Regions from separate parts of the Alloalcanivorax xenomutans genome, predicted to be linked through region 3. Evidence: predicted binding sites of a transcription regulator. Region 3 holds the regulator's gene; each other region holds the start of a gene.

Region 1 (3,275 bases), 2.1 Mb from region 3:
CGAGCTGTTGCGGCGCCTGCATTCCGTGCCCGGTGAACAGTTCGGTTATCACCGCGATAACTGGATCGGCGCCAGCCGCCAATATAATGCGCCGTCGGCGGATTGGGCCACTTTCTTCGTCAACCAACGGCTGGCGCCACAATGGCGCTGGGCCTGTCAGCGCGGGCTGCCGGCGGCGGAGGCGGGCCAGGTGGAAGCGGTGATGGCGCTGGCCATGGATTGGCTCTCCGAAGTGACGGTGGCGCCGTCACTGGTGCACGGTGATCTGTGGTCCGGCAACCTGGGCACGCTCACCGACGGCACCGTGGTGCTGTTCGATCCGGCGGTGTACTACGGCCATGGGGAAGTGGATCTGGCCATGCTGGAACTGTTCGGTCCGGTGCCGGAAGAATGTCATCGCGGTTATGGTATCGACCCTCACGATCCCGCCGTGGTGCAGCGCAAGACGCTCTATAACCTGTATCATCTGCTCAACCACTTCGTGCTGTTCGGTGGCGGCTACCTCAATGCCATCACCCGCAGTTGTCGGACTTTGCTGTCCTACTGACAGCGCGATCCATGATGCCTTGTTGATGGTGTTGAGCTTTGACTCCCATTCGTATTGTCGCTGATGAAAACATGCCGGGGCTGGCGCCCTTTGAAGCGCTCGGGACGGTGCGCCGTGTGGACGGCCGCCGCCTTACCCGGATCGACCTTGCCGACACCGAGGTGTTACTGGTGCGCTCCGTTACCCGGGTGGACCGGGCGCTGCTGGAGGGCACCCCGGTGCGTTTCGTCGGCTCCGCCACCATCGGCACCGATCACGTGGACCGGGCGGCGCTCAAGGCCATGGGCGTGGCCTTCGCCCATGCGCCGGGTTGCAACGCCCGGGCGGTGGCGGAGTATGTGCTGCAGGCGCTGTTGCTGGCCTGCCGGGAACAGGGCAGGACCTTGCGCGACAGCAGCGTGGGAATTGTGGGGCTGGGGAACGTGGGCAGCCGGGTGGCGCAGTGGCTGAGCGCCCTTGGGGTAACGGTCCTGGCCTGTGATCCGCCGCTGCAACGGGCCGGAGCCGATACCGTGGTGCCGCTGACCGACCTGGATACGGTGCTGGCGGCGGATCTGGTTACCCTGCACGTGCCGCTGACTCGCCAGGGGCCGGATGCCACCTTCCATATGCTCGACCGGGAGCGCTTGTCGCGTCTCGGCCCCCGGCAAACGCTGCTCAGTACCTGCCGGGGCGCGGTGGTCGACAACCAGGCGTTGCGGGAGAGACTGACGGACGCCGACGCGCCGCTGGTGCTGCTGGACGTCTGGGAGGGGGAGCCACGAATCGATGCCGGGCTGCTGACGCGGGTGCGCCTTGGTTCCCCGCATGTGGCCGGCTACAGCGTGGAAGGGAAGTGGCTGGGCACCGCCATGCTCCACCAGGCCTTCCGCCTGTGGCGGGGGGAAAGCGCCGGGGTTCCGGTGATGGCCGGGGAGCGGCCGATACTGGAACACCCGGTGGCGAACGAGGGTGATCTGCTGACGTTGTTAAGGCGGGCGTACCGGATTGACGATGATGACCGACGCCTGCGTGCCAGCGTCGATGATATCGACCCGGGGAGGGCCTTCGACGCCTTGCGGCGCGACTATCCGCCGCGCCACGAACTGCACCACTGGCGTCACCGCGGAGAGGCGACGCCGGCGCTGGGCGCCTTGCTCAGCCTGCTTTTCGATCCGCCTGGCGCGGGTAGCGCCATGCCTGCTCCAGCTCTCGACAGGCCTTGAGAATCATCGCTTCGGTGATCGGAATCTCGCGTCCCTGTTCGTCCACCAGGGCGGCGTCGTTGAAATCTCCGGATCCCGGCGAGCGGGAGAGGGAAGTGCGGCTCATGGTAGTCTCTCCGTTAATCCGACCCTCCATGGAGGGCTGACCTTTGGGTTCGGGGTGATCTCCCCGGCACGGCCATTCTTGTTGTTGGATATGATGATTTTATGACGATGGACGAAAAATCCCCGCTAACCGTGGGGGTACTGGTCAATCCGTTCGCCGGCATCGGCGGTGCCGTCGGCCTGAAAGGCAGTGACGGTGCCGAAACCCGTGCCGAGGCCCTGCGCCGGGGCGCACGGCCGATGGCGGTGGAGCGCATGACCCGGGCCCTGCAAGCGCTGGGACCGGCGGCGCGGCCGCTGCGCTGGTTGACCTGGGGCGGCGACATGGGCGAACACAGCTGCCGGGACGCCGGTCTCCAGGCGGAGATCGTGGGACAGTCGCCGCGGGCCAGCGAAGCCGAACACAGCCGCGAGGCGGCGGCGGCTCTGGTGGCGGCCGGTGTCGACCTGCTGTTGTTCGCTGGCGGTGATGGCACCGCCCGGGATCTGGTGGACGCGGTGGGGCAGCGCATCCCGGTGCTGGGCGTGCCGGCCGGCTGCAAAATGCATTCGGCGGTGTACGCGGTGAACCCGGAAGCCGCCGGCCACTTGCTGGCGGACTTGCGCGATGGTGGGCTGGTGGCGCTGCAGGAAGCGGAGGTCCGTGACATCGACGAAGAGGCGTTCCGCCACGGTGAGGTCCGCGCCCGTTACTATGGCAGCCTGATGGTGCCGCAAGAGGGACGCTACCTGCAGCAGGTGAAATGTGGCGGCCGCGAAGTGGAGGACCTGGTGGTCACCGAAATCGCCGCCTGGGTCATCGACACGCTGGAGGATGACGTTTATTACCTGGTTGGCTCCGGTTCCACCGTGGCGGTGGTGATGGAACAACTGGGACTGCCGAATACCCTGCTCGGGGTGGATATCATCCGCAATGGCGAGGTGGTGGCGGCCGATGTAGGCGCCGAAGCGATCCTGGAATGTATCGGCGAAGCGCCGGCGCGGGCGCTGCTGACCGTGATCGGTGGTCAGGGGCACTTGTTTGGCCGTGGCAATCAGCAGTTCAGCCCGGCGGTGATTCGCCGTCTCGGTAAGGACCGCGTCCAGATCCTCGCCAGCCGGGGTAAACTGGCCACTCTGGAAGGGCGCCCATTGCTGGTGGACACCGGTGACGCCACACTGGATCAGGAACTGTGCGGACTTTGGCCGGTGACCAGCGGCTATGAGGATACGTTACTGTATCGGGTGGCGCTGGACGCCGGTGATGCGTAAATGGTCGGGCGCCAGAATTAAAAGGCCGCTGTAGGAGCTTGCCTTGCAAGCGAATTCGGCATCCGGCGCAAAAGATTCGCTTGCAGGGCAAGCTCCTACAGTGGCTTCGAACTCCCTCTGTGGGACGCTGCTTTAGCAGCGATGGCGTGCCAGCGTGTTGCGTGTAA
Region 2 (3,275 bases), 800 kb from region 3:
CGCCATTGAAGATTGCCACATAGATTGCAGAGGCCGGCAGCGCGTCAGCGCCCGCTTCCTTGAGAATCCAAGTTTGGAATCCCACCAGAACAGCGGCAATTGCACCACCCCAAAGGATCAGCAATAGCGTCGTGCCCAGCAGCCCGAGCCCGCCTGCCAATGCGGATAGCAGCCACAACGCCACTGAAGCGAGACATAGTGCGACCAGGAGTGAGGTGGTCCCCGAAATCAGGACCAGGCGTTAAGCTCTGATCATGACGATTGGAGACGATAATCATGAGCAGGAAACGCAAGCAGTACAGCAGTGACTTCAAGGCCAAGGTGGCTCTCGCAGCCCTCAAGGGCGATCAGACAACGTCGGAGATCGCCGCCCGCTTCGAGATCCACCCCACCATGGTCAGCCAGTGGAAGCGTGAACTCCTGGACAACGCCACGGGCGTCTTCGAAGGCAAGGATGGTAAAGCCGCCCAGAAGAGCCAGGAGGAGATCGACACGCTTTACCGCGAGATCGGCAAGCTGACGGTGGAACGCGATTTTTTGTCGCGCAGGCTCGATCGTTGAGCCGGGCTCAGCGCTTGGCCTTGATCGAGCCGCCATCCTCCGACAATCCCAGCCTGCGCCGGCAGTGCCAATTGCTCGGTATCAGTCGCTCATCGCTATACTACCAGCGCCGTGAGTTACTCGCCGAGGACCTGATGCTAATGAGGCTGATCGACGAGGAGCATCTGCGGACGCCGGTCTACGGCTCCCGGCGGATGACGACCCATCTCAACCGCTTGGGGCACACGGTGAACCGCAAGCGGATCCGTCGCCTGATGCGGCAGATGGGGCTGCACGCGGTGTACCCGAAGCCGCGCACCAGCCAGTCTGGCGTGGGGCATCGGGTCTATCCTTACCTGCTCAGGGATCGCGTCATCGATCGTCCCAACCAAGTCTGGGCCACTGATGTGACGTATATCCCAATGGCGCGAGGGTTCATGTACCTGGTGGCCATCATGGACTGGCACAGTCGCCGTGTGCTGGCCTGGCGGGTATCGAACACCCTGGATACGGACTTCTGCATTGACGCACTGGAGGAGGCCCTGGAGCGCTATGGGCCGCCGAGCATCTTCAATAGCGATCAGGGCTGCCAATTCACCAGCCAGGCGTTCACCGAGGTACTGAAGGCCCATGGCGTCCGGATCAGCATGGATGGAAAAGGCTGCTACCGGGACAACATCTTCGTCGAACGGCTCTGGCGTAGCGTGAAGTACGAGTGCGTCTATCTGAAGGCCTTCGAAGATGGTGCCCACCTACGCCGGGAGCTGAGGAAGTACTTCACTTGGTACAACCGTCAGCGGCCCCATCAAGGGCTGGACGATGCGACACCCGATGAGGTGTACTTCGCTCAACCACTGACCCAGGCGGCCTGACGCCTGATGATGGTCCGGTCAGAGCTTAAATCGTCTGTCAGGTGGTCCAACGGATGGGGTCCACTTCACGTTCCACTTTGGCTGAGCTCCATGTATTTCACAGAGCCCTTCGGAAAATCCTTGCGAACCAAAAGCACTTCATCAACCTGTCACGTCAGTGACACGACGGTGTCATCCCTCAGCTTTACCGTTCAATTGTAACTCGCAATACGGCGAGCTTATTTATTGCAAAAGGTGATCCTGTGGCCCCAACTCAATCAACCAATGTGATGCTTCGAGTCGAGAGTATGGGCGTAACCTACCCGGGAAACGTCCTCGCGCTCAAACCCACCAACGTTCACTTTCACAAGGGCGAATTCACCGTGCTACTGGGACTTTCAGGCGCGGGTAAATCCACTCTGCTTCGTTCACTGAATCACCTGGTTAAGCCCACAACCGGGAAGGTTGTGTCTGGCGAGTTTGGTGAACTGACCAACCGTAGAATCCTGCGACAGCACCGCAGCCGCACCGCCATGGTGTTCCAGCATCACCAGCTGATCGAACGATACACCGCGTTACAGAATGTGCTGACAGGCAGACTTGCGTATCACGGTACTTGGCGAAGCCTGCTTCCCCTGCCCCGGCAGGACCTGGAGTTGGCTCTGCAATGCCTCGACCGCGTAGGTCTGGCTGACAAAGCGCTTTCCCGAGTAGATCAGTTGTCCGGCGGCCAGCAGCAGCGGGTTGGAATCGCCAGAGCATTGGTGCAGCAACCATCCATGATTCTTGCCGATGAGCCCGTTGCCAGCCTGGATCCGGCCACTTCTGAAAAGGTACTCGGCCTACTGCGCGATATTTGTCAGGAAGATGGAATCACCGCGGTTATTTCCTTGCACCAATTGGAATACGCCCAGCGTTTTGCAGACCGGATCATCGGCCTTTCGAACGCTCATATCGTTTTTGACGATGCTCCTGAAAACCTGAAATCGAAACACCTGGACGAGATTTACCACCGTTCACCCAGCGTGGTAGCTGCGGAAGGCAAACCAGCCATCCATAAACCTAAGACCACCCCGATAACGACAGACGTACTGGAGATAGCACAATGAAGACAATGATTCACTCTTTGCTGGCTCTGATAATGATGCTCGGCATCCATTGGTCAGCCCATGCCGCAGATACAGACCCTGATCTTTTGAAAGTTGCCTTGCTGCCGGATGAGAACGCGTCAGAACTGATCAAGCGAAACCAACCTTTGAAGGATTACCTGGAAACCACTCTTGGTAAGGAAGTAGAACTGATTGTTACCACCGATTACTCCTCCATGATCGAAGCCATGCGTTTTGGCCGAATTGACCTGGCTTACTTTGGTCCGTTGTCCTATGTGATGGCCAAGAGTAAGAGTGACATTGAACCCTTTGCCGCCATGGTGGTAGACGGGAAGCCGACTTATCGCTCCATCATTATTGCCAATGCAGACTCTGGCGTTGGCTCCTTCGCGGATATCAAAGGCAAGAAAATGGCCTACGGTGACCGCGCATCCACTTCCAGCCACCTGATCCCCAAGACCGTACTCCTTGAGAAGGCAGAGCTCGAAGCCGGAAAGGACTATGAGGCTCATTTCGTCGGTAGCCATGACGCTGTTGCGGTTAACGTCGCCAATGGCAATGCCGACGCCGGAGGGTTGTCCGAAGTTATCTTCGAGCATGTGATGGACCGCGGCTTGATTGATCGGAGCAAGGTCAAGGTGCTGGGCTACAGCGGTGACTTTCCTCAATACCCCTGGGCCCTGCGTTCGAACCTGGCCCCTGAGCTGAAGAGCAACATTCAGAAAGCCTTTCTGCAGATCGATGACCCGGAGATTCTCGACAACCTGAAGGCTGA
Region 3 (3,275 bases):
ATCGGCAGCATGTTGTTGATGTGGCCTACCCTGTGGGCGCTGTGGATCGCCGCCGATGGCACGCCGAGCCTGAAGAACATTGTTATCTTCGTGCTCGGGGTATTCGTGATGCGCGCCGCCGGCTGCGTGATCAATGACTTCGCCGACCGTAATTTCGACGGCTCGGTGGAGCGCACCCGGGGCCGCCCGCTGGCCACCGGCGCCCTGAGCGCCAAACAGGCTCTGGGCCTATTCGTGGGCCTGCTGTTCATCGCCCTGATCCTGGTGTTGTTCCTGAACCGCTTCACCTTCTGGCTGGCGTTCGGTGGACTGGGGCTGGCCATCCTTTATCCGTTCACCAAACGCTTCACCAATCTGCCTCAGGTGGTGCTGGGCGCGGCCTTCAGCTGGGCCATTCCCATGGCGTTCGGCGCCGAAACCGCCAGCGTGCCGCCGATCGCCTGGCTGCTGTTCATCATCAACCTGCTGTGGACGGTGGCCTACGACACCGAGTACGCCATGTGCGACCGCGAGGATGACCTCAAGATCGGGATCAAGAGCACCGCCATTCTGTTCGGGGATCTGGACAAGGTGATCATCGGCATTCTCCAGGGTCTGGTGCTGGCCGGGCTGGTGCTGGTGGGGCTGCGCCTGGGCTTCGGCCTGCCCTGGTATCTGGGCCTGCTGGGCGCCCTCGTCCTGTTCGTTCATCAACAATGGCGCATCCGCTACCGGGAACGCTGGCCCTGTTTCCACGCCTTTCTTAACAACCATTGGGTGGGTGCCTGCGTTTTCGTCGGTCTGTTTCTGCAATATTTGTGACTCCCCGGAAACGCCGCCGCCCGGCGTAATGCCGCGACCGGCGGCGAAAAGGTTGGCAAATCTGTCATCAAGATGTCATAAAAAAGCCATCTAATGAGGCTCCCCACATCCGGGCGGGAAAGCGGAAGACCGAACTATGTCAAAAAATCGCATCCTCATTGTCGATGACGAGCCGGCCATCCGGGAGATGGTGTCCGTGGCTCTCGAACTGGCCGATTTCGACGTGCTCGAAGCCGAAAGCGCCCAGCAGGCCCACGAACGCATCGTTGACGAACGGCCGGACCTGGTCTTGCTGGACTGGATGCTGCCCTCGGTAAGCGGTATCGAACTGGCTCGTCGCCTGAAACGGGACGACAACACCAGCGAAGTGCCAATCATCATGCTCACCGCCAAAAGTGAGGAAGATAACAAGATCCAGGGATTGGACGTGGGCGCCGACGATTATGTCACCAAGCCGTTCTCCACCCGCGAGCTGATCGCGCGCATCCGCGCGGTATTGCGCCGCTCCTCCGCCGCCGCCGGTGAAAAGGAAATCGATGTCCAGGGTCTGTGCCTGGATCCGGTCAGCCACCGCATCAGCGCTCACGGGGTGCCGGTGGACATGGGACCCACCGAATACCGTCTGCTCGAGTTCTTCATGAGCCACCAGGAACGGGCCTACTCCCGCACCCAGTTGCTGGATCAGGTCTGGGGCGCCAATGTGTACGTGGAGGACCGTACCATCGATGTGCACATCCGCCGTCTGCGCAAGGCCTTGGCGCCTCACGGCTTTGATGGTTTCATTCAGACCGTGCGGGGCACCGGTTATCGCTTTTCGGTAAAATCCGCCCAGGTGTCCTGATACACCTCTGATACGGATCGCACCGGCCGAAACGGGCCTCCCCCTCCGCAACGGCCCCGAGAGGAAGCAACGGCCAATGAAAAGCAGTCTGGCCAAGGAAGTAAACCGCATCATTGTTCTTATCGCCCTGTCGCTGGTCGCGGCCCTGGCGATACAGAACATATGGCCGCTGGTGGTGGGTCTGCTCGGCTACATTGTCTGGAGCACCCGCCAGCTGTTCGCCCTCTACACCTGGCTGATCCGCGAGGAACACACCGAACCGCCGGACAGCGTGGGACTGTGGGGAGAGTTCTATACCCGGTTGGAACACCTTTTTCAGCAGGAGCGGCGCGCTCAGGAGAACCTGCAGGGCATCATTCTTCGCGCCCAGCAATCGGTGAATGCGCTGGAAGACGCGGTGGTGCTGATCGACAGCCACGGCTACCTGGAATACTGGAACCACGCCGCGCACCGGTTGATGGGCCTGAACGAGGAAAAGGATCTCGGCCAGCCGCTCACCAACCTGATCCGCCACCCCCGCTTCACCGAATACCTGTCCCGCGGCGACTTTCGTGAACCGCTGGAAATCCCCGGGCCGGTGGACGACAACCGTATCCTGCAATTCCGTATCACCGAGTTCGGCGTCGGTGACCAGTTGATCCTGGCCCGCGATGTCACCCGGCTGCATCACTTGGAGGAGATGCGCAAGGATTTCGTCGCCAACGTCAGCCATGAGCTGAAAACGCCGCTGACCGTACTCAAGGGCTATCTGGAGACCCTGCAGGACACCGTGCCGGAGGAGCAGGCCCGGCTACGCCGGGCGCTGTCGCAGATGGCCAGCCAGTCCCAACGCATGGAAGCCCTGGTGCATGACTTGCTGCTGCTGTCGCGGCTGGAAAGCACCAATACCGACAATACCCATCAGGCGGTGACCGTGCATGGCATGCTCAAGCGTATGCGTGAGAGCGCCCTGGCACTGGCGCCGGACAAGCATCACGAGATCGTCCTGGAGGTACCGGAAACCGCCCGGCTGGTGGCCAACCCGGCGGAGCTGGAAAGCGCCTTCGGCAACCTGATCACCAATGCCGTGAAGTACACACCGGAAGGCGGCCATATCCTGATCCGCTGGTGGCAGGACGACAAAGGCGCCCACTTTTCCGTCTCCGACGACGGTATCGGCATCGATCCGAAACATATTCCGCGCCTGACTGAACGCTTCTACCGGCCCGACACCAGCCGGGTGACCCAGACCGGGGGTACCGGTTTGGGACTGGCCATCGTCAAGCACGTGCTGATCCGTCACGGAGCAAGACTGGAGATTCGCAGCGAATTGGGCAAGGGCAGTGTCTTTACCTGCCATTTCCCGCCGGAACGGCTGGTGAGCAAACCCACCGCGCTGGCGCAGTAGCGCCCAGGCCAAAGGCATTCGCTATTCACTGCCAAGCGGAGCGCCGCCCGGGCAGCGAATGCCTTGCCTCAATAATGCGGCGGCGGCGCGTCCTGGATGCGCAGCGCGGTGACCTCCTCGTTCAGTTCCACCACCCGCTCCACCAGACGCTGGCACACCTTTTCCAGCTCATCCAGGGAACGCTGCTGACCACTGACGATACGGTTCAACTCATTCACCAGATCTTCCTGGTAAGCCAGCTTGGTT

Evidence for each region. Region 3 encodes PhoB, which activates phosphate uptake and scavenging genes when phosphate is short. Its sites were predicted from a motif close to TGTCATANNNNTGTCANA; they were not measured.
Region 1: the regulator PhoB is predicted to act here: its motif matches at 1,948-1,965, upstream of RYH70_RS09400 (ATP-NAD kinase family protein).
Region 2: the regulator PhoB is predicted to act here: its motif matches at 1,549-1,566, upstream of phnC (phosphonate ABC transporter ATP-binding protein).

Annotation. Positions count from the first base shown of each region.
Region 1 covers NZ_CP136538.1:2,007,007-2,010,281, forward strand. Annotated here, with positions in the region: gene RYH70_RS09385 (fructosamine kinase family protein) at 1-547, shown strand, start outside; gene RYH70_RS09390 (4-phosphoerythronate dehydrogenase) at 586-1,752, shown strand; gene RYH70_RS09395 (PA1571 family protein) at 1,685-1,858, opposite strand; gene RYH70_RS09400 (ATP-NAD kinase family protein) at 1,966-3,108, shown strand.
Region 2 covers NZ_CP136538.1:3,614,997-3,618,271, reverse strand. Annotated here, with positions in the region: gene RYH70_RS16605 (hypothetical protein) at 1-184, opposite strand, end outside; one part of gene RYH70_RS16600 (IS3 family transposase) at 277-547, shown strand; one part of gene RYH70_RS16600 (IS3 family transposase) at 547-1,412, shown strand; gene phnC (phosphonate ABC transporter ATP-binding protein) at 1,682-2,500, shown strand; gene phnD (phosphate/phosphite/phosphonate ABC transporter substrate-binding protein) at 2,497-3,275, shown strand, end outside.
Region 3 covers NZ_CP136538.1:4,415,597-4,418,871, forward strand. Annotated here, with positions in the region: gene ubiA (4-hydroxybenzoate octaprenyltransferase) at 1-801, shown strand, start outside; gene phoB (phosphate regulon transcriptional regulator PhoB) at 938-1,642, shown strand; gene phoR (phosphate regulon sensor histidine kinase PhoR) at 1,719-3,029, shown strand; gene RYH70_RS20425 (SlyX family protein) at 3,098-3,275, opposite strand, start outside.